DNA from 3 places in the Micromonospora sp. NPDC048063 genome. Region 3 is predicted to be linked to each of the others. Evidence: riboswitches for the same ligand, from Rfam matches in the RefSeq annotation. Region 3 holds a riboswitch; each other region holds the start of a gene.
The links. Region 3 has a riboswitch for cyclic di-AMP ahead of ACGFZ2_RS13660 (coiled-coil domain-containing protein). Riboswitches for the same ligand answer to the same signal wherever they lie in the genome.

Region 1: linked by a shared signal. The riboswitch ahead of ACGFZ2_RS25180 (NlpC/P60 family protein) and the one ahead of ACGFZ2_RS13660 (coiled-coil domain-containing protein) in region 3 are both predicted to bind cyclic di-AMP.
Region 2: linked by a shared signal. The riboswitch ahead of ACGFZ2_RS11360 (C39 family peptidase) and the one ahead of ACGFZ2_RS13660 (coiled-coil domain-containing protein) in region 3 are both predicted to bind cyclic di-AMP.

The regions. Positions count from the first base shown of each region.
Region 1 covers NZ_JBIDBG010000012.1:2,927-9,789, forward strand. Annotated here, with positions in the region: gene ACGFZ2_RS25165 (zinc metalloprotease) at 1-937, shown strand, start outside; gene ACGFZ2_RS25170 (pyridoxamine 5'-phosphate oxidase family protein) at 1,055-1,606, opposite strand; gene dcd (dCTP deaminase) at 1,685-2,263, shown strand; gene ACGFZ2_RS25180 (NlpC/P60 family protein) at 2,335-3,267, opposite strand; cyclic di-AMP (ydaO/yuaA leader) riboswitch at 3,388-3,524, opposite strand; gene ACGFZ2_RS25185 (N-acetylmuramoyl-L-alanine amidase) at 3,764-5,785, shown strand; gene ACGFZ2_RS25190 (NlpC/P60 family protein) at 5,883-6,863, opposite strand, start outside.
Region 2 covers NZ_JBIDBG010000003.1:642,238-649,100, reverse strand. Annotated here, with positions in the region: gene ACGFZ2_RS11375 (D-ribitol-5-phosphate cytidylyltransferase) at 1-316, shown strand, start outside; gene ACGFZ2_RS11370 (CDP-glycerol glycerophosphotransferase family protein) at 353-2,077, shown strand; gene ACGFZ2_RS11365 (alpha/beta fold hydrolase) at 2,097-2,840, opposite strand; gene ACGFZ2_RS11360 (C39 family peptidase) at 2,949-3,794, opposite strand; cyclic di-AMP (ydaO/yuaA leader) riboswitch at 4,015-4,156, opposite strand; gene ACGFZ2_RS11355 (hypothetical protein) at 4,445-5,203, opposite strand; gene ACGFZ2_RS11350 (hypothetical protein) at 5,420-5,899, opposite strand; gene ACGFZ2_RS11345 (acyltransferase family protein) at 6,089-6,863, opposite strand, start outside.
Region 3 covers NZ_JBIDBG010000004.1:390,232-397,518, reverse strand. Annotated here, with positions in the region: gene ACGFZ2_RS13675 (hypothetical protein) at 1-583, shown strand, start outside; gene ACGFZ2_RS13670 (MarR family winged helix-turn-helix transcriptional regulator) at 718-1,044, opposite strand; gene ACGFZ2_RS13665 (carbonic anhydrase) at 1,251-2,039, shown strand; gene ACGFZ2_RS13660 (coiled-coil domain-containing protein) at 2,281-3,300, opposite strand; cyclic di-AMP (ydaO/yuaA leader) riboswitch at 3,304-3,435, opposite strand; gene ACGFZ2_RS13655 (YibE/F family protein) at 3,602-4,945, opposite strand; gene ACGFZ2_RS13650 (hypothetical protein) at 5,374-5,946, shown strand; gene ACGFZ2_RS13645 (DUF305 domain-containing protein) at 6,024-6,653, shown strand; gene ACGFZ2_RS13640 (metal-sensitive transcriptional regulator) at 6,708-7,010, opposite strand; gene ACGFZ2_RS13635 (copper ion binding protein) at 7,159-7,287, shown strand, end outside.

The DNA.
Region 1 (6,863 bases), on a different contig from region 3:
GTCGACGACCCTCGCGCTGCTGCTCAGCACCGCCGCCGTGGGCGTCGTACCGGCCGCGTCGGCCTTCTCCGCCGCCCCGAGCGAGGTCTGCGTCGAGCCGGCCGACGTCCACTCGGACTCCCGTATCAAGGCGGGCGGCGCGGCCAAGCACGAGCCGAACGAGCTGACCCTGGCGGAGACCCGCGAGCGCGAGGCCGACCTGGCCGCCGCCCTGCGCGAGCGCGCCCGGTTCCGCACCGGCGCCGGCGCCTCCATCACGGCCACCGTCACCGTCCCGGTCGTGGTGCACGTGATCCAGCGGGACGGCACCCGGGCCGGCGGCAACATCCCGGACTCGATGATCACCTCGCAGATCGACGTGCTGAACCAGTCCTACAGTGGGGCGACCGGTGGCGCGGCCACCGCGTTCAGCTTCCAGCTGCAGAAGATCAACCGGGTGACGAACCCCTCGTGGTACCCGATCGTGCAGGGCTCCTCGGCCGAGCGGCAGATGAAGACCTCGCTGCGCGAGGGCGGCAAGAACACCCTCAACGTCTACCTGGGCGAGCTGAGCAACGACCTGCTCGGCTGGGCGACCTTCCCGACCCGGAAGCTGAGCAGCATGGACGGCGTCGTCGTGCTGAGCGAGTCGCTGCCGGGCGGCACGGCCACCAACTACAACCAGGGCGACACCGGCACCCACGAGGTCGGCCACTGGCTGAACCTCTACCACACCTTCCAGGGCGGCTGCTCCGGCTCGGGTGACAGCGTCAGCGACACCGCACCCGAGGCATCCCCGGCGTTCCAGTGCCCGACCGGCCGGGACACCTGCACCGCCCCGGGCGTCGACCCGATCACCAACTTCATGGACTACACCTACGACTCCTGCATGCACCAGTTCACCGCCGGGCAGGCCAGCCGCATGCTGACCGCCTGGAACGCGTACCGCGCGGCGTAGTTCCCCCGCACGACCGGTGCCGGCTCCGCTCGACGGGGCCGGCGCCGTCGTCTTCGGGGCGGGGTGGGGGCGGTGCGGCGCCCCGGACGGGGACGGCCCGGGGCGCCGCACCGCGTCTCAGGCGGCCGGGCGGGCGGCGAGGCTGCCACCACTCCCGGACCGCGTCTCGGGCACCGCGGCGGTGCCGGCGGCGGCCGCACCGGGGTCGAGCCAGACCTGGACGGCGGGCCGGCCGTGCCCCTCGCCGGCGCCGCCCGCGACGCCCGGCTCCCGACGGGCGAGCATCGCCACGTCGACGGTGAACTCGAACAGCCGCCAGTCGACCTGCGGCGCGGCCCGGTGGCTGCGGGCCAGCCGGGCGACCCGGGCCGGGTCGGTGACCGGCCGGGCGTGGCCGGCGACGTAGGCCTCGTCGTCACTCTCCTCGGGCGGGAAGGAGTGCAGGGCGTAGCGGCCGTCGCGCTCCAGGTCGCGCCGCTTCGGCGAGTCGACCACGAAGCAGAAGAGCCCCTCGTCGGTGATCACTGGAGAGACGGGGTGGACCCGGGGCCCGCCGTCGGCGCGGACGGTGGCCAGGTAGCCGAAGCCCGGCCCGTACTGCTGCATGAGGGAGCGGATCCCGTCGGCGAGGCGGGGCTCGTCGGCGGCGAATTCGGACCAGGAAGCCATGCCGACATTCTATCGAACACGTGTACGAACAGGTAGTCCGACACGCAGGCCACGCACATCGCTCGCTAAGGTGGTGCGATGCTGCTCTCCGACCGCGACCTGGTCTCCGAGATCAAGGCGGGCACGCTCGCGCTGGAGCCGTTCGAGCCCACGCTGGTGCAACCGTCCAGCATCGACGTACGCCTGGACAAGCTCTTCCGGGTCTTCAACAACCACCTCTACACCCACATCGACCCGGCGATGCAGCAGGACGACCTGACGTCGATGGTCGAGGTGCCCGAGGGCGAGCCGTTCGTGCTGCACCCGGGCGAGTTCGTGCTCGCCTCGACGCTGGAGGTGATCTCCCTCGGCGACCAGCTCGCCGGGCGGCTGGAGGGCAAGTCGAGCCTGGGACGGCTCGGCCTGCTCACCCACTCCACCGCGGGCTTCATCGACCCGGGCTTCTCCGGCCACGTGACGCTGGAGCTGTCCAACGTGGCCAACCTGCCCATCACCCTCTGGCCGGGCATGAAGATCGGTCAGCTCTGCATCTTCCGGCTCTCGTCGCCGGCCGAGCACCCGTACGGCTCGGCCGTCTACGGCTCGCGCTACCAGGGGCAGCGCGGCCCGACCCCGAGCCGCTCCTGGCAGCACTGGCGCACCTGGCCGACCCGCTGACCCGACGGCCGCCTGTTAGGAAGGGGCCCTTCCTCTACCGAATGCGTTAGGAAGGGCCCCTTCCTTACACCTCAGCCGGGGCGGCCGTAACTGTGGATCGGGCCGTCGTCGACCTTCTTCATCTTGACCGGCACCCCGGCTCGGGAGGCGTGCACCACCCAGCCCCCGCCGACGTACATGCCGACGTGGTGCAGGTCGCTGTAGTAGAAGACCAGGTCTCCCGGGCGCAGCTCGCCCCGGGTGACGGTCGCGGTGACCCGGCGCTGCTGCGCGGCGTTGTGCGGGAGCGATACCCCGGCCTTCGCCCAGGCGGCGAGCATCAGGCCCGAGCAGTCGTACGCGTTCGGGCCCTCGGCGCCCCAGACGTAGGGCTTGCCGATCTGGGCGCAGGCGAACTTGACCGCGGTGCCGGCACCGCCACCCGGGTAGCTGGCCGGGCAGGGGGCGGGGCGCAGCGAACCGCCGCCGCCGCTGCCGTAGATCCGCAGCCGCCGCTTCTGCAGCCGGTCGATCTCGGCGTTGATCTGTTTCTTCTTCGCGGCGAGCTGGGCCTCCGTCCGGCCGAGTTGGACGACCATCTCGTCGAGCGGGGCCTTCTTCTCGGCCAGCCGGTCGCGCAGCTCGGCGACCTGCCGCACGTCCTGCTGCTGGTGCTGGGCGAACCGGTCGAGCAGTTCGAGCTGGCCGACCATCTGGTCGGGCGAGCGGCTGCCCAGCAGGGCGTTGACGGCGGAGACGTTCTCGCCCTTGTAGGCGCGGACGGCCAGCGCGCTGACCTCCTCCATCGCCTGCTCGACCTGCCGTTCCAAGGGCTCGATCTGCTTGGCGAGGGCGTCGGCCTGCCTGCGCTTGGCGGCCAGGTCCTGGCGGGTGGCGTTGTGCCGTTCGATGATCGGTTCGAGCTTGTTCCAGTCCTCGTCGATCTGGCGCTCGATCTCGGCGACCGTCGGTTCGGCGTGGGCCGCCGTGGCGCCGCCGGTCAGGACGACGGCGAACGCGGCCAAGGCGGCGAGGGCGGTGGTGCAGCGGTACCAGCGTGGGCGCGGCGCAGCCGTCGTCGGGCCGGCGGGTGCCGACCGTGCCGACGGTGGCCGCGGGGCATGGTGTGCCACCGGGCTCCGTACTCCTTCTTCCCGTACCGCCTACCGGGTTAGCTGACGGGTTCGGGCGGGAAGGGGACGCCCTACCGCAGGTGCTGCGGATTCACCCCGGGGTACCTGGGTCCCCGGCTCGCTCGGGAGCGACTCGGCGGTGTCGGACCGTTACCGCCCCGGATGGACGGACTGTCGCCGGCCGACGAATGACCAGAGTAGAGATGGTCGTTATCGATCCGCAACCCATCGCGCCGTGACACACCGTACTCATGCGGGCCGGTGGAGCGTGTCACTCGGGGCGACGAAATTTTCCTTCTTCGGTAAGTGACGCATGGAAAGGTATTGACCGGAGGTGGCGCCCGGGGCGAAGGTGGCCCCACATTCGCCCGTCCGACCTGGGGGTCTGATGCACCTGTCAGCGACATCGAGGAGCAGACGCGTCCTGCTGGCCGCCGCCGTGGCGGCCGCCCTGGCCGCGACGCCACTCACCGCCGCCGGAACCGCCGCCGCCGCGCCGACGACCGACCGGCAGCAGCAGTACGCCGCCGCGGCGGCGGAGTACGGCGTGCCGGAGAGCGTCCTGCTCGGAGTCTCCTACCTGCAGTCCCGCTGGGACACCAACGCCGGAACGCCGAGCACCAGCGGCGGCTTCGGACCGATGCACCTCACCGACGCGGAGTACGTCGCCGCCCTGCCCGGGGGCACCCACCACGACGACGGCACCGAGGACCCGCGGGGCGACGACTCCCGCCCGTCCCTGGCCGAGGCGCACGAGCCGCCGGACACCCCGCCGCCCGCCGAGGCCTCGCTGCGGACGCTCGACGCCGCCGCCGAGCTGACCGGCGCCAGCGAGGAGGCGCTGCGGACGGACGTCACGGCGAACATCCGGGGCGGCGCGGCGCTGCTGGCCGCGTACCAGAAGCAGATCGGCGCCCCGGTCGGCGCCGACACCGACCCGGCGGCCTGGTACGGCGCGGTGGCCCGCTACTCCGGCGCGGACAGCGCCGACGCCGCGGCGGCCTTCGCCAACGAGGTGTACGCCACCATCGGCGCCGGCGACAGCCGGCTGACCGACGACGGGCAGCGGGTCACCCTCGCCGCCCGCGCGGTGCAGCCGGAACGCTCCTGGCTCGACCGGCTGGGCCTGCGCAAGGTCGCCCGGCCCGACGGGCTGGAGTGCCCCGACACGATCTCCTGCGAGTGGATCCCGGCGCCCTACGTGCAGTACGGCCCGACCGTGGGTGACTACGGCAACCACGACCTCGCCGACCGGCCGGCCCAGCAGAAGATCGAGTACATCGTCATCCACGACACCGAGGGCTACTTCGGGCCCAGCGTCAACCTCGTCAAGGACCCGCGGCGGGTGGGCTGGCACTACACCCTGCGCTCGGTGGACGGCCACATCGCCCAGCACATCAAGACCAAGAACGTCGGCTGGCACGCCGGCAACTGGTACGTGAACGCCAAGTCCATCGGCCTGGAGCACGAGGGCTTCGCGGGGCACGGCACCTGGTACACCGAGGCGATGTACCGCACCTCCGCCAAGCTGGTCCGCCACCTGGCGCTGCGGTACAACATCCCGCTGGACCGGCAGCACATCGTCGGTCACGACAACGTCCCCGGCACCGTCGCCTCGACCGTGCGCGGCATGCACTGGGACCCGGGCCCGTACTGGGACTGGTCGCACTACTTCGACCTGCTCAAGGCGCCGTTCACGTCGACCGCCACGCCGCAGACGGGGCTCGTCACCATCGACCCCGACTTCGCCACCAACCAGCCGCAGTTCACCGGCTGCAACCGGCAGCCGCCGGGCGTGCCGAACCCGCCCCCGCCGGTGGCTCCCTGCCCGCTGCGCGGCTCGTCCGCGGTGATCCTGCACAGCGCGCCGAGCCACGACGCGCCGCTGGTCAACGACATCGCGCTGCGGCCCGACGGCACCCCGAACACCATGTACATCTCCGACCACGGCGCCCGGGCCTCCGCCGGGCAGACGTACGCCCTGGCCGAGGTGCGGGGGGACTGGACCGCGATCTGGTACCTCGGCCAGAAGGCGTGGTTCCACAACCCCGCCTCGAAGCCGACCGCGAAGTGGTCCGTGGGCTTCGTGGTGACCCCGAAGGCCGGCAAGGCCACCATCCCGGTCTACGGCCGGGCCTACCCGGAGCAGGCCGCCTACCCGGCCGGCGTGCCCTACCAGCCGATCTCCCCGCTCCAGTACACCCTCTCGGCCGGCCAGCGGTACGCCGTCGGCACGGTGCTCCCCGGCGAGTACTACCGGGCCGTCACGTTCGACGGGTCGTCGCCGGGTGACTGGACGGTGATCCGCGGCGAGAACAGGTACGTGCAGATCCAGTTCGGCCACCGGGTCATGTACGTCAACCTGGACGACGTGAACCTGCTGCCCTCCGCGCTGGACGCGCCCCGCTGACCCACCGCTCGCCCGGGCTGGCGCAGGCCGTCCCCGAGCACGACGAGGGCCCCCGGTCTACTCGACCGGGGGCCCTCTCCGTTCAGGTGGCGCGGGATCAGCCGGGTCTGCGGAAACCGGCCACCGGCATCGTGTTGATGCTGGAGACGTTGACCGGCTTGCCGGCCCGGGGCGCGTGCACCATCTTGTCGTTACCGAGGTAGAGGCCGACGTGGTGCAGGTCGCTGAAGAAGAACACCAGGTCACCCGGGCGCGCCTCGGAGCGCGGGATGGCCTTGCCCTCGTTCCACTGCGCGCCGGTGAAGTGTGTCAGGTGGATGCCCGCCGCCTTGTAGGCGTACTGGGTCAGACCCGAGCAGTCGAACGAGTTGGGGCCGGTGGCGCCCCAGACGTACGGGTCGCCGACCTGGGCGCAGGCGGTCTTGATGGCGGTCCGGGCCGCCTCGCTGACCACGCCGTTGATGGTCGGGCACTTCTCCGTCTTGACCGTGGTCACCGGCAGCGACGCCTCGAGCTTCTTGATGTCGGCGTCGATCTGCTTCTTCTTCGCCGCCAGGTCGTTCTGCTGCTTCGTCTGCGCGACGATCAGGGCGTCGAGCTTCTGCTTCTCCGCGTCGAACTTGTCGCGGACCTTGGTGACGCCCTCGAGCTGCTTGCGTTCCTGGGCGGCCAGCCGGTCCAGGAGGGTCAGTTGCTCGGTGAGCGTGTCCGGCTTGGCGCTGACCAGCAGCGCGCCGATCTCCTGCGACGGGCCGGAGATGTAGTAACGGGCGGCGAGGTCACCGACCCGGTCCATCGCCAGCTCGGTCTCCAGCGCCAACGGCTGGATCTTCTTCTCCAGGTCCGCCGACTTCTTGCGGTTGACCTTCAGCTGCGCCCGCACCTTGTTGTACTGCTCGATGGTGGGTTCGAGCTGCTCCCACTTCTTGTCGATCGCGGCCTCGATCTCGTCGACCGAGGGCTCGGCGTACGCGGGCGCGGCGAGCGCACCGACGCCGACGACCGCGGCGGCGAGGAGGGTGAGCAGACGGTGGGCGGCCCGGCGCAGGCCACCCGGACGAGCAGACCGTCCCGGTGC
Region 2 (6,863 bases), on a different contig from region 3:
CGCCCTCTACTCCTCCACCAAGGCGGCCCTGGTCAACCTCACCCAGGCGCTCTCCGACGAGTGGGCCGAGTTCGGCGTACGGGTCAACTGCATCAACCCCGAGCGCACCGCGACCCCCATGCGCACGAAGGCGTTCGGCGAGGAGCCGGAGCACACCCTGCTCGCCGCCGAGACCGTCGCCCAGGCCTCGCTGGACGTGCTGATCTCGGACCTGACCGGTCAGGTCATCGACGTGCGCCGCGCGCCGGGCGAGGTGCCGGCCCAGCCGGTGCCGGGGCAGGCCGAGCGGGCCGCCAGCCCGGCCAGCGCCGGCTGACGCGGGTCTCGGGCCACGGCGGGGAACGGAGCCGACATGCGTGGTGACCTGGTCCGGAAGCTGATCGCCCGCGCCCTGGCCACCGGCCTGGCGGTGCTGGCGTTCCTCGTCGTCGCGCTGACCGGCGCGACCGGCTGGGGGCTGGGGCTGGCGGTGGCCGCCCTCGCGGCGGCCGCCTGGGAACGGCGGGTCCGCCCGGGCGCCGACAGCGTCGCCGAGACCGCGCTGGTCGCGGCGGCGGTCCTGGTCGGGTACGCCCGGCGCCTCGACGCCGGTTTCGACCCCGCGCTGGCCGCGACGGCGCTGGTCCTGCTGGGGCTGGTGCTGCTCGTCGGGCCGCTGCGGGACGCCGGCGGCCTGGAGGTGCGCGCCGCGAACCTGCCGGTGCGCACCTGGACGCCCCTGGTCGCCGCGCGCCTCGGCGACGCCCTGCTGGGGCTGCTCGCCCTGGTGGCGGCGGCCGCCGCGGCGACCCTGCCGGCCGGGGTGGCGCTGGGCGCCGTCGCGCTGGTCGCCGCCGGCGCCGGGGCCGTCGGGCTGGACCTCGCCCGGCGGCGGTTCCGGCCGGGGGCCGGCGGGTCGGCGGTCTCCCGCGCGCTGCGCCGCCACCAGCCCGAGTTCCTGCTCCACTTCTCCGCCCCGCCCGGCTCGGAATACCAGGTCACCATGTGGCTGCCGTACCTGGAGCGGATCGGCCGGCCGTTCCTGGTCATGGTGCGGGAGCCGGAGTTCCTGCCCACCGTCGCCGCGGCCACCACGGCACCGGTGGTCTACTGCCCGACGACGAAGGCGATGGACGAGGCGCTGGTGCCGAGCCTGCGGGTGGCGTTCTACGTCAACCACGGCGCGAAGAACAGCCACTGCATCCGCTTCACCCAGCTCACCCACGTCCAGCTGCACCACGGCGACAGCGACAAGGCGCCCAGCGCCAACCCGGTCTCCGCCATCTTCGACCGGATCTTCGTCGCCGGTCAGGCCGCCGTCGACCGGTACGCCCGCGCGGGCGTGGACATCCCGGCGGAGAAGTTCGTGGTGGTCGGCCGGCCGCAGGTCGAGTCGATCGAGGTCCGCCCGGAGCCGGTGCGCGGCCTGCCGCACCCCACGGTGCTCTACACGCCGACCTGGACGGGCCACCACGCGGACGCCAACTACTGCTCGCTGCCGGTGGCCGAGGCGCTGCTGCGCGGGCTGCTGGCGCGGGGCGCGACGGTGATCCTGCGGGCCCACCCGTACACCTCGCAGAACCCGGCCTCGGCGCGGCAGCTGGGCCGGCTCACGGAGCTGCTGGCCGCGGACCGGGCCCGGAGTGGCCGGCAGCACGTCTTCGGCGCCGCCGCCCGCGAGCTGACCCTGACGGAGTGCGTGAACCGCTCGGACGCGCTGGTCTCCGACGTGTCCGGGGTGATCTCCGACTACCTCTACTCCGGCAAGCCGTACGCGGTCACCGACATGGGCGACGAGGGCGACCGGTTCGCCGAGCGGTTCCCGCTGGCCGGCTCGGGCTACGTGCTGCGTCGCGACATGTCCAACGTGGACGAGGTGCTGGCCGCGCTGCTCGACACCGACCCGCTCGCCGCCGCCCGCTGGGCCACCCGGAGCCGCTACCTGGGCGACTTCCCGGCCGAGTCGTACGCCGAGGCGTTCCTGGGCGCCGCGCGGCGGCTGCTCGACGCGGACTGGAACCCGCCGACGCCGCGCGCCGTCGGCGGGACCGGCCTGCCGGTCGAGCCGGACGAGGCGACCCTCTCCCCCACCACCTGACCGGCCGGCACCTCGCGGGTCAGCGGTACGGGTCGACCAGCTCCAGGACGGCCTCGGGGGCCTCGACGTGGGCGTTGTGGCCCAGGCCGGGCAGGGTGGCGACCGGCACGCCCAGCTCCTTGAGCTGGGCGTCGGTGACCATGGGGTCGTGCTCGCCGCGGGCCAGCAGCACCGGCACGTCCGTCGCCGCCAGCAGGGCCCGCAGGTCCGGCTCCCCCACCCCGAACGCGGCGGGGTCCATCGCCAGCCGCCAGCGGCCGTCGACCTGCCGCAGCCCGGCCTCGACCACCGGGTGGTCCGGCGCGAAGAGCCCGGTCAGGCCGGCCACCCGCAGGTACCGGCGGGCCGCCTCGTCCCGGCTGGCGAACCAGGTCACCGGTCGGGCGGCCAGCTCCCCGGCCTTCGCCAGCTCGGCCGGGGACCAGACGGCCTTGATGCCGAGCCCGACCACGGCGTCGACCGGCAGCCCGGCGCGGCGGGCGGCCAGCGCCAGCCCGACCACGCCGCCGAGGGAGTGCCCCAGCACGACGAGCCGGTCCCCCGCCGCGAGCCCCGCGGCGACCCGGTCGGCCAGCCCGGCGAACGAGTACGCCGACAGCGGCGGCGACCAGCCGTGGCCGGCGAGGTCCGGCGCCAGCCACCGCCCCGCCCACCGGCGCTCCAGCAGCGGCGCCCAGGGCAGCCACACGTCCCCGGTCGCGCCCATGCCGTGCAGCAGCAGCAGGACGCGCCGGCCGTCCCGGTCACCCGATTCGTCGGCCATAGGCCGCAGTGTGCCACCCGCCGTACGCCCCGGCGAGGGCCGTGACCCGGAGACGACATCGGGCGCCGGCTCCCGGGGTGGGGAGCCGACGCCCGACGGGTGTCTTTCTCAGGCGGAGTAGCCGCGGGTGGCGGCCCAGTTCGCCAGGGCGATGGTGGACATCCAGTACGACGCGGTCGCCGGGTTCGCCGAGTCGGCGATCTTCACCTGCCGGCCCTCGTCCTGGTAGCCCACGACGGCGATGTAGTGGCCGCCGGGGAACGAGTGCCAGCCGCCGTCGGTGTCGGTGGCGCTGCCGGCGACGTTCACCACGACACCCCGCCCGTCCGTGATGGCGGCGACCACGTCGGCCTGGAGCTGGTCCATCTGCGCCGGGGTCGCGGCACCGCCCGGGATCATCCGGGTCCGGTACGGGTCACCCTTCACCGTCGCGTTCAGCACCCGGGTGGTGTCCTCGGCCGAGTCGGTGCCCATCTCGTCGGTGCCCAGCTGGGCGCCGAGGGCGTCCTGGCTGCGCGCGATGCCGGCGGCGCTGAGGGCGTGCCGGACGGCCGCCGGACCGCAGTTGTAGAAGGTGGTCTGGGCCTGGTAGTCGTAGTCCAGGGACTTCGCCTTCGGCGGCTTCGGCGGCTCCGGCTTGCGGGTCAGGTCCGGGTTCGGGGCGGCGCTGGTGGCGCTGGCCGACGGAGCGGCGCTGGACGCGGCCGGGGCGCCGGTCGACGGGGCGGTCGCGACGCGGGCGTCGCCGCGCGAGGCGACGCTGCCGTCCCGCAGCTCGCTCACGGCCACCGGGGCCTGTGCGGCGGCGGGTGCCTCGTCGGTGCCGGCCAGCAACGCGCCGGTGCCCGACGCGAGCACGAGCGCCGCGGCCGACGCGGCGGCCACCTGGTACGGACGCTCGGACGTGAGGCGACGGAGCTGACGCTTGAGGTGGTGCTTCACGGTTTCCTCCACGGGCTCGGGGGGTGAGCGGCCGCCGGTCCGCGCAGGGGGGACCGACCGCGCGGACGGCGTCCGGCGGTGGTGGACCACTCAGGGGATGCGCCCGGGATGCCGGGCGACGGGCGGTGACCGGTGGGTCAGCTCGCGGCGTGCGGACGGGCGAGCGCGGGCACCGCGGCGCCGTGGAGGCGCCGGAACGACCGGGGGGCGGGTGGGTGCTGCACGGGGATGGAACTCCTTCCGACGCCGCCGACCGGGTTAGCTGACGGATTCGGGCGGGAAGAACGCCCTACCGCGGGCCGTGGCCCGCGGATTCACCCCGATGTTGCACTGGGTCCCCGGCTCGCCTGTTCACGATTAGGCGGGTCGGCGCGGCGTCGCCTCTTGCGATCGGTTACCGCACCGGACGGGCCGACACTACTGGCCGGCCCGCGCCCTGCCAACCCGCTCCCACCTGCCTAAACCTTGATCTCCGGACTTTTTTTGCGGTCAGTTCGGCACTGACGCGACTCAATGGGACGACCGTTTCCCGACGCACCTTGCGTCGACAACCGGACGAGCGGCGGACATCGGCGCGGAATCGTCGGCGGGAATCGGCCGGGCCGCGCCGGATGACCGGTTCGGCGCCGCTATGACCGGCGTCACGAAATTGCCCGGCGGTGTCAGCCCACCCGCGCGGGCCGCCAGCGCGCGGCGAGCGCGGGCCGACGCCCGGCGGACACCGGCCGGGCCGCCGGGAGCCGGCCCGGCCGGAGCCGGACCGCTGCGGCGTACGCCTCCCCGGCCAGGGCCCGCGCCGCCTCGGCGGCCAGGTCGGCGTCCCGCCACGCCGCCCGTTCCCGCTCGGCGGCGGCCCGGTGGGCGGCCCGCTTCGCGTCGCGTACCGCCCGGGCCAGCGCGATCTCCTGCTCGACCGGGTGCCGGCGGGGATCCCAGCCGGCCCGGCGGCCGAACACCTCGCGGAGTTGGCGGGTGGAGAGGTCGCCGCGCCAGTGGGCCGCCACCGCCGCATGGTGCAGCCAGCGCTCGCGGGCGGCGTACTCGGCGGGCGTGCGCGGGGTGCGCGGGGCGGGCAGGGCGGCGGCCCCGGTGAGGCGGCGGGCGGCGGTCTCCGCCTCGTCGTACGCCCGCCAGGCCCGGTCGGCCTCCTCCCGGGCGGCGAGCCAGTCGGCCCGCCACCGCCGGGCGGTGCGGGCGGCCCGGCCCGCCGCGACGGCCACCTCCTCGGCGTAGCGGCGCAGGTCGGCCGCCTCCGCCACGGGGTCGACCGCGGGCGGGGCGACCGGCTCGTCGGCCGGACGGAGCCGCTCGGGGCGGGCGACCAGCACGGCGAGCACGGTCAGGGCCAGCAGGAGCAGGGCGGACCAGATGGCGGCGGCCCGCGGCACCTCGATCAGGAACTGGTAGACGACGGTCTCCATGGTCGGCACCTCACGGGGAGCGAGTGCGTCAGCGGGTCGCACGCGGCGCCCGGGTGGCGGGGCGTGGCGGTGCCACGTCCCGCCGCCGGGACGGGCGCGGGTGGTGGAGAGCGGAGGACGGGCACCTGTCAACGCCTGCGATAGCGGAAGGAGCCCTTCCTACGCCGTGCGGCGGGCGTGGTCGCGGGGCGCGCGTGCCCCGCGGGATGGTGCGGATCAAACGTGCGGCGGGCCCCGGGGGCCGGCCGCGCCGGGGGTGTGCCCGCCCGGCGCGGGGGCCGGGCCGGGGGTGACGGCCCCGGCGGCCTCACCCGGGTCGGCCGGAGCGGCGGGGTGGCCGGGGCCGGCGGCGGCCCGGTCGACGGCGGCCCGGTCGACGGCGGCCCGGTCGACGGCGGCCCGGTCGACGGCGGCACCGTCGACGGCGGCACCGTCGGAGAGGACGCGGTGGTCGGCGACCGCCACGGGCGGGTCGGCGGGTGCCAGCGTGACGGGGAGCGCCGGGACCGGGGGCGCCCAGGCGTCAGCCGGGGGCGCCCAGGTGTCGGTCGCGGAAACTCCGGCCTGGGCCGAGGCGGCGGCGGGAAGGGCCCCGGCGCCGACGGCGAACGCGACCGCGACGGCGAGGCCGGTCAGCAGCCGTACGGCCCACCGCGCCACCCACCACAGGGGACAGGTGAGCGCGACGGGAAGCACGCGACCACGCTACCGCCGATGCCACCGGTCCGCATCGCCGCCCGGCGTGTCCCGTCTGCGGCGGTCTCGGCGGCCCTCCGGACCGGTGCTCTGCGCGCCCGGCCGTCCACCGGAGGACCGCACGGACCAGGGTGGACGGGTGGTCCGGCCGCCCCAGTGGGTCGACCTGTGTCAGTGGACGCGATCGTCCTACGCCCGGGGACGCGGCCGGCCGGCCGTCGCACGGGACTCGACGTACGCCGGTCGGCGGTCCGCCTCCGGCTCGGCGTGCCGGGGGCGCGGCACGACGCGTCCCCGCTCCCCCGGCACGGCCGGCGCTCGCTCCCCTGGTCGCTGCCGCGGGGCGGCCACACCTTCGACCGGCGGCGTCGCCCGGGCCGGGCGGCGCGGGCCGAGCAGCCGCATCATCGGCGTCTCGACGAAGCGGTGCAACGCTCCGGCGAGGGCCAGGTTGGCCAGCAGGAAGCCGAGCACCGCGGCCAGCCCCCACCAGCCGCGGTACCCGACGCCCCAGTCGCCGGTGAGCCGGAGCACGGTCACCATCACCAGCACGTGCACCAGGTAGAAGGCGAAGGAGACCTCGCCGAGCCAGACCATCGGCCGGGACCGCCACGGCGACCGCCGCCCGCGCACGTCCGCGTCCGCCGCCGCGGTGATGACCAGGATGTACGCCACCGCGAGCAGGGCCGCCCACAGCTCGGCGCGCACCCACTGCGCGGCGACCACCCAGGTGGCCACGAAGACCAGGCTCGCCACCGGCAGGCCCGGCCCCCGCCACCGGCCGCGCCGCATCAGCTCGGCGGCGGCCACGCCCATCCAGAACTCCAGGGACCGGACGGGCGGGAAGATCTGGGTGAACCACCAACGGCTCTCCTCGGGCACCAGGGCCTGGGCCGGCCAGAGCGCCAGGATCAGCAGCGGCACCGCGACGACCACGGTCCACAGTGCCCACGGCCGGGCCCGG
Region 3 (7,287 bases):
CAGCCGGCAGCAGGAGCCGGTGGGACTGCGCCTGTTCCGGGCCGAACCGACGCGGCTGCTCCTGACCGGCGGCGTACGCTGCGCCGAGCTGCTCGCGTTCCGCGCCCTCGCGCTCGGTGCCCGGCTGTTCATCCAGACCGCCCGCGAGCAGGAGTGGGACAGCTTCCTGCGGCGCTGCGTCATCGGCCGGGAGGTCGCCTCGTTTCTACCGCCGGGCGTTGCGCCGCCGACCGCGGCCACCCCGACCGAGCCGCAGCTCGTCGTGATCGACACCGGCCCGGTCACCGGCCCTGACTCGGGCCTCAGCGCGCCCTGGCGGGCCACCCTGGTGGTCCGCGACGACCTGGCCGGCTGGGACGTCGACGCGCTGGTACGCAGCGACATCGTGCTGCTCCAGCGGTTGGCAGAGACGGAGGCCGCGACGGCGGCGAGCGCGCTGGGCCTGATGAGCGTGCAGAGCTGGTTCACCCAGCTGCACCCCGAGATGGTCGGCCTGATCACCAAGGGCAAGGTGCAGTGGGTGATGCTCAGCATGACCCCCATCGAACGTCAGCTGATCGGCCCCGTCGCCCGCGGCGGCTGATCGTCCTCCGTCGGCCGTCTCGGCCGTGTCGCCGGCGAGAGCCCTGACAGCCTGGCGACGGACGCGGCGCCGCCGATGTCGCGCAGGCATGGGATTACCGTCGCGCGCCGACGGCGGGGCCTGCCCCCCGGGCCTCAGGTGCGGCCGGCGCTCTCGGGATCGTCGTCGGTGAAGAGGGCGAGCAGGTCGCCGACCTGCCGGTCGGCCTCGGCGGGGTGCCGGAACCGCCCGGCCGGGTTGAGCGTGTACTCGTTGCGCCGGCCCACCCGGGTGCGGTGCAGGTAGCCGCCCGCCTCCAGGTCGGCGACGATCGCCTGGGCGGCCCGCTCGGTGACGCCCACCTCGTCCGCGACGTCGCGTAGCCGGGCGGTGGGGTTGCGGGCGATGGCGAGCAGCACGTGCCCGTGGTTCGTCAGGAACGTCCAGTTGCGGGTGCTCCCGTTCTCCCCTGTCGTCGCCATGTCGTCATCGTATGGCGCGCCTTTCGGGTTTTCCGCCGCGCCCTCGCGCGGGAGGCCCCGCCCGACGTCTGCGGGCGGGCGCGAACATATGAAACGCATATCACGCATCCCTTGACGTATCTTCGGGTGCGTGTGACCGTGGGGGCAGCCCGCGCCCAGCGTCGGCCGGGGTGACCAGGTCGTTCGTGAGGGACGAGGTGAGGGAGATGAGTCGTCCCGGATCCCCCGGCGTTCAGCCGGGCCCGGAGCGGAAGTCGTCGGAGCCGGCACCGGAAGACCCGACCGCCGTGCGGGGCGCGTTCCCCACGCCGGGCGGTCCGGAGCAGGCGCTCGCCGAGTTGCAGGCCGGCAACCGCCGGTTCGTCACCGGCACCCCCCGCCACCCCAACCAGGACGCCGGGCACCGTGCCGCAGTCGCGGACGGGCAGCACCCGTTCGCGGTGATCGTCGGTTGCTCCGACTCCCGGCTCGCCGCGGAGATCATCTTTGACCGCGGCCTCGGCGACCTCTTCGTGGTACGCACCGCCGGGCACACGGTCGGCCCCGAGGTGCTGGGCAGCGTCGAGTACGCCGTGACGGTCCTGCGCACACCGCTGGTGGTGGTGCTCGGGCACGACTCCTGCGGGGCGGTCCAGGCGGCCCGTACGGCGGACGCCACCGGCACGTCTCCGGCCGGGCACCTGGGCGCCGTGGTGGACGCCGTGGTGCCCAGCCTGCGCCGCGCCGCCGCCGAGGGCGTGGACGACATCGACCGCATCGTCGACATCCACATCGCGCAGACCGTCGAGGCGATGCTGGACAGGTCGGCCGTGCTCGCCGCCGAGGTGGCCGCCGGGCGCTGCGCCGTCGTGGGCATGTCGTACCGGCTGGCGGCCGGCGAGGCGCGGGCGGTGACCGCCGTGTCCGCCGGCGAGGCGCGGGGGGGCGCCGAGGTGGCCAACGGGTCGGGCGCGGTCGACGGGGCGCAGCCTGCCGTCAGTGCCGCCCTCGCCTGACCCGTTCCTTCGCTCGGCCCGGGACGCCGACGCCCGTCGACGGGGGCCAACGGACGCCGAGTGGGCCTCAACCGCCCACGGGTCCCAGAAGCGCCGAGAGCGCCGACCGGGCCCACAGCTGTCCGGACCGGGCCGCGCGACGCCGGAGCGGGTCGTAGAGACGCCTTACAGATGCCGACAGGGCCCAGAGACGCCGACAGGGCCGCCCCGCAGGCGCGGGGCGGCCCTGTCGTTGGCTGCGTCAGAGCAGGGACACGTGCACGTGGTCCGTATGGTTCGACGGGCCGCTGTAGGACTTCCAGCCGGTCGCCGGGAACCAGATCTGCCGGTTCCAGATCACGTAGTAGATGCCGAGCCGGTCGGCGTTGCGGACCAGGAACGCGGTCAGGTTGTTGCCGTACATGTAGGTGTCGTCGTTGTGCCAGGGGGAGAAGCCGCTTCTCTGCAGCGACCAGTCGCAGGCCCGGCCCTTCGGATGCTCGTACGGCCCGCCGGAGCGGTAACAGCCGACGAAGCGGTTGAAGCCGGCCCGCTTGACCTCCTTGTACATGTGCAGGGTGCGCGCGGTGATGCAGCCGGAGGTGGTGGGGTCGTTCTCGGTGCAGGACAGGGGCTTCCAGTCGCCGTCGGCGGTACGACCCGGTGCCATCCGGGCCACCGGCGAGGTGGCGACCACCTTGCCGCCGGTCAGCCCTCTGCCGCCGACCAGTGCGAGCGCCTTCTCCGCGTCGCGCTTGCCGCGGGCCATCTCGTTGGTCAGCTTCTGCTGCTCGCGGACCTCGGCGTCGAGCGCCAGCTTGGCCTGCTCGGCGCGGGTCTTGACCGCGTTCACCTCGGCGAGCTTCTTGGCATTGACCAGGTTCAGCTCGTCGAGGGCGGCGGCGCGCTTGACGAACGAGTCGGGGCTGGCGGTGTCCAGCAGCATCGACACCGCGCCGATCCGCCCGGTCCGGTAGGACTGGGCGGCGATCTGGCTCACCTGCGGGGCCAGTGCTGCCAGGTCGGCCTGCGCCCGGTCGACCTCCAGGGCCAGTTCCAGTTGGCGCTTCTTCGACTTCGCGAGCTTCGCCTTGGCCTGGACGTAGCTGCGGTTCCGCGTCTCGATCAGGTCGTTGAGCAGCTTGGGCTCGTCGTCCCCGTGGCCGGAGGGTTGGGCCGGCGGGGTGGGTGCGGCCGCCGCCGGGAGGGGCCCGGCGAAGACGGCCAGGGCGGCGATCACGGCCACCACAGGTGTCAACCAGCGGCGTAGGGGTGCCGTCACAGTTTTCCCTTCCGTCGACCGCCGACCGGGTTAGCTGACGGGTTCGGGGCGGAAGTGGCCCCTACCGCTGTCGCGGATTCACCCCACGTGCCTGGGTCCCCGGCTCGCCTGGCGGCGATTGGGCGGCGGCACCGCAGGCGCCGCTGCGCGCCTTCGGCGGTGACCGGCAGCGAGGTTACCCGAGAGCCCTCCCGGGGATCTACGTCCCTAAGCCGACTAAATGCGTTATTTCGTAACGGCGGAGGGTGACCAGTGACGCGTTTATCAGGCGGCACGTCCTGATCGGTCACGCTGAGGAGTTTCACCATGCGGTGTCCGTGCTCCCGTTTCGGTCGGGCCACCCGGCGGGGGCGGCGGAGGGGGTGCTTCCGGCGCGCGGCCCGCTGAGGGCCTCCAGCGCCTCGGACCGGTCGGCCGCCGGCCGGGGGGCCGGCGGGGTCGGGAGTGCGCCGCGGTCGGCGGACTCCCCGCCGCGCCGGCCGGCCGTGGTCACCACGGCCGCGAGCCCGGTGGTCAGCGGCACGGCGGCGATCAGGCCCAGGGTGGCGACCGCGCTGCGGACGATCTCCTGGGCCAGGAACTCGCTGGTCAGGATCTGGCTCACCGCCCGGGAGTCGGCGGTCAGCAGGAGCAGCACCGGCAGCGAGGCCCCGGCGTACGCCAGCACGATGGTGTTCACCGTCGAGGCGATGTGCGCGCGGCCGACCCGGGTGGCCGCGCGGTACAGCTGCATCCGGGACAGCCCCGGGTTGGCGTGCGCCAGCTCGGTGACCGTCGCGGCCTGTGTCACGGTGACGTCGTCGAGCACGCCGAGCGAGCCGATGATGATCCCGGCGAGCAGCAGGCCGTGCAGGTCGACGTCGGCCTGGAACATCGACAGCGTGGTGGCGTCCTCGGTGCCGAACCCGGTCAGGTGGGTCGCCGCGGTGGCGATCGTGCCGAGCACGCCCGTCAGCACCAGGCTGCCCAGCGTGCCGAGCACGGCGACCGAGGTCTGCGCGGTCACCCCGTGCGTCAGGTAGAGCACCACGAACATGATCAGTGCCGCGCCGACGACCGCGACCAGCAGCGGTGGGCTGCCGGCGCTGATGCCGGGCAGCACGAAGGTCAGCAGGATGGCGAAGCTGGCCGCTAGGCCGGCCAGCGCCGCGAGCCCCCGCCACCGCCCGAACGCGACGATCGCGGCGGCGAACAGCACCACCAGCCAGAGCAGCGGCTTGCCGCGCTGGTGCTCGGCGATGTTGTAGGCGCTCGCCGAGGGGTCGGCGGGATCGGTGAGCTGGACCAGGATGATCTCGTCGCCGACCGCGACCGTCGGCGCCCCCGGCCCTGCCGGTACGGGCGTCTCCACCTGCTGGCCGGCGTCGGGGCCGTCGTCGACGCGTACGGTCACGGTGCCGCAGGGGCCCTCCGGGGCACCCTCCGGCGCCTCCGGGGTGGGCGGGCACGGCTCCGTCACCACCCGGGTCACCGTGCCGTGGTGGCGGGGCGGATCGGTGCCGGGCGCGGCGTCCGGGGCGTCCCACGGCCAGAGCAGCAGGGCCGCGATCAGGGTGGAGACGAACAGGGGCACCACCGTCGCGACGAGGATCCGTCGCACCCTCGGTGGGGCGGACGGTGCGGGACGGGTGTGGTCGGCGCCCATCGAGTGTCTCCCAACGAGTCCAGGGCGGGGTGCGTGCCGGCGGGCCGGTCGGTTCGGCGTGGCCGGGTGACCGCCGCGGCGGATCGCCCTGGGGTGTCGGTTCGGTCACGCACCGCGACGGCCCGGCCCGGCCGGTCGCGGTCGCTCGAAACCGCCGCCCGGTCTGGGCGACGGTGCGGGCGGCGCGGAGTGCGGAGGGCCACCGGCCGAATGGTAGCCATCCCGATATCCGGCCGCAGGTCGTGAGGGCTGGTGTCGGCCGCGGTCCGTCCCGTCCGGCAGCCGCCGGTCACCACCATGTCACTGTCGGGTGGCGGCCGGGCGGCCCTCCCGTGGTGGCCTGATGGCGGTCTCGTTCGGGGCGGATTCGCCGTCGGGTGCGCCGGTCGCCCCCGGACGCACCGGCCCCGGGGACTACCGTGGTCGGTGTGCGGGCGGCGGCGACAGTGACGGCGGGGCGATGGGCCCGGCTGCTGCTGCTCGTCGGCACACTGTTCGGCCTGGCCGCGATGCACACCCTCGGCCACGGCTCGCACTCCGTGGGCCATCCCGCCGAGGTTTCCGCGCAGGCCGTCGCCGCGGCCGGTGGGCACGGCGGCGCGGCGCAGGCGCTGCCCCGCCACGACACCGCCGCGCCGCTCCGTCAGGTCACCGCCGCGCTGCCCCGCCACGACACCGCCGCGCCGCTCGGTCAGGACCCCGCCATCGCGTACGTCGTCCCGGCGGCGCCGTCCGGCGTGGTGGGCTGCCCGGGCGACTGCCCGCACGAGCGGTTCCTCCCGTCCGGCGGGGCGGGCGGCGAGCTGCCCTGGTGGGGCGTGTGCCTGGCGGTGCTGGGCGCGCTCGCCGCTCCGCTGCTGCTCGCCGTGCTGCTGCTGGCCGGCGCACAGGCCGTCGGCCCAGCGGGCCGGGGGTCGGGCGGGCCGGCCCGGTCGCCCCGTGCCCCGCCGTCCCGGCCGGTCGGCCTGCGACTCGCCACGGTCTCGGTGCTGCGCAGATAGGACGCCCCGGCGCGGCCCGGTCAGCCGGCCCGCGTCCCCGTCCTGCTGCGTACGTTCCGATACCGAAAGGCCCAGATGTGACCACTCGTACCATCGCGCGCCGTGCCGCCCTGGCCGGCGCCACCGTCACCGCCGCCCTCGTCCTGACCGCCTGCGGCGGCGACGGGCATTCGTCCCCGGGTGCGGGGCACGGCACGCCCGCCACCAGCGGGCCGACGGCCTCCGCGTCCGGCGCGGCCACCTTCGGCGACGCCGACGCGATGTTCGCCCAGATGATGATTCCGCACCACCGGCAGGCGGTGGAGATGGCGGAGTTGGCCGCCACGCGGGCGGCGGACCCGGAGGTCAAGCGGCTCGCCGGGGAGATCAAGGCCGCCCAGGCGCCCGAGATCGCCACCATGAGCGGCTGGTTGTCGGCCTGGGGACGGCCGGTGCCGTCGCCCGGCGCCGAGACGCCGCACATGGACCACGGCATGCCCGGCATGATGTCCGACGCCGACATGGAGAAGCTGGCGGCGGCCTCCGGGCGGGAGTTCGACCGGCAGTTCCTGACCATGATGATCGCTCACCACGAGGGCGCCGTCACCATGGCCCGGGACGAGCTGGCCCGGGGCGTGAACGCGGAGGCGAAGGCCCTGGCCCAGCAGATCGTCACCACCCAGCAGGCCGAGATCGACACGATGGAGAAGATCCTCGGCCGGCTCTGACCCGGGCTGCCCCGGCGCTCGCACCCTGGGGGCGCCGGGGCACCGCCGGCCGGGTCAGCCGCGCTTCATGAGGCGGCCGACGGCGGCCATCATCTCGGTGGCCATCTCGTCGGCCCGGCCCTCGGCCGCTCCTTCGTGCATGCAGTGCCGGGCGTGCCCGTCGAGCAGGCCGAGGGCGACCTTGTCCAGGGCGGCCTGGATCGCGGAGATCTGCGTGAGCACGTCGATGCAGTAGCGGTCGTCGTCGACCATCTTCTCGATGCCGCGGACCTGCCCCTCGACGCGGCGCAGCCGCGCGAGCAACTGGTCCTTGCTGGCGGTGTAGCCCCTGGTCGGGGCGGGCGTCGGTGTGGTCATGCGATCGAGGATAGCGTACCCCTCGGGGGTATGGTAGGGTCCTCCTTGTCCGATACCCCCACCGGGTATCGGTACGCGGAGCAGTCATCCGTCCGCCTCCTCATTACCCCTGGGGGGTATATGCTGGAGGCGTCGAGAGGAGAGTTCGATGGTCACCACGACGTACCAGGTGCAGGGCATGACCTGCGGGCACTGCGTCAGCTCGGTCAGCGCCGAGGTCGGCGCCATCCCGGGCGTCAGCGACGTCCAGGTCGACCTCGCCGCCGGGCGGGTCACC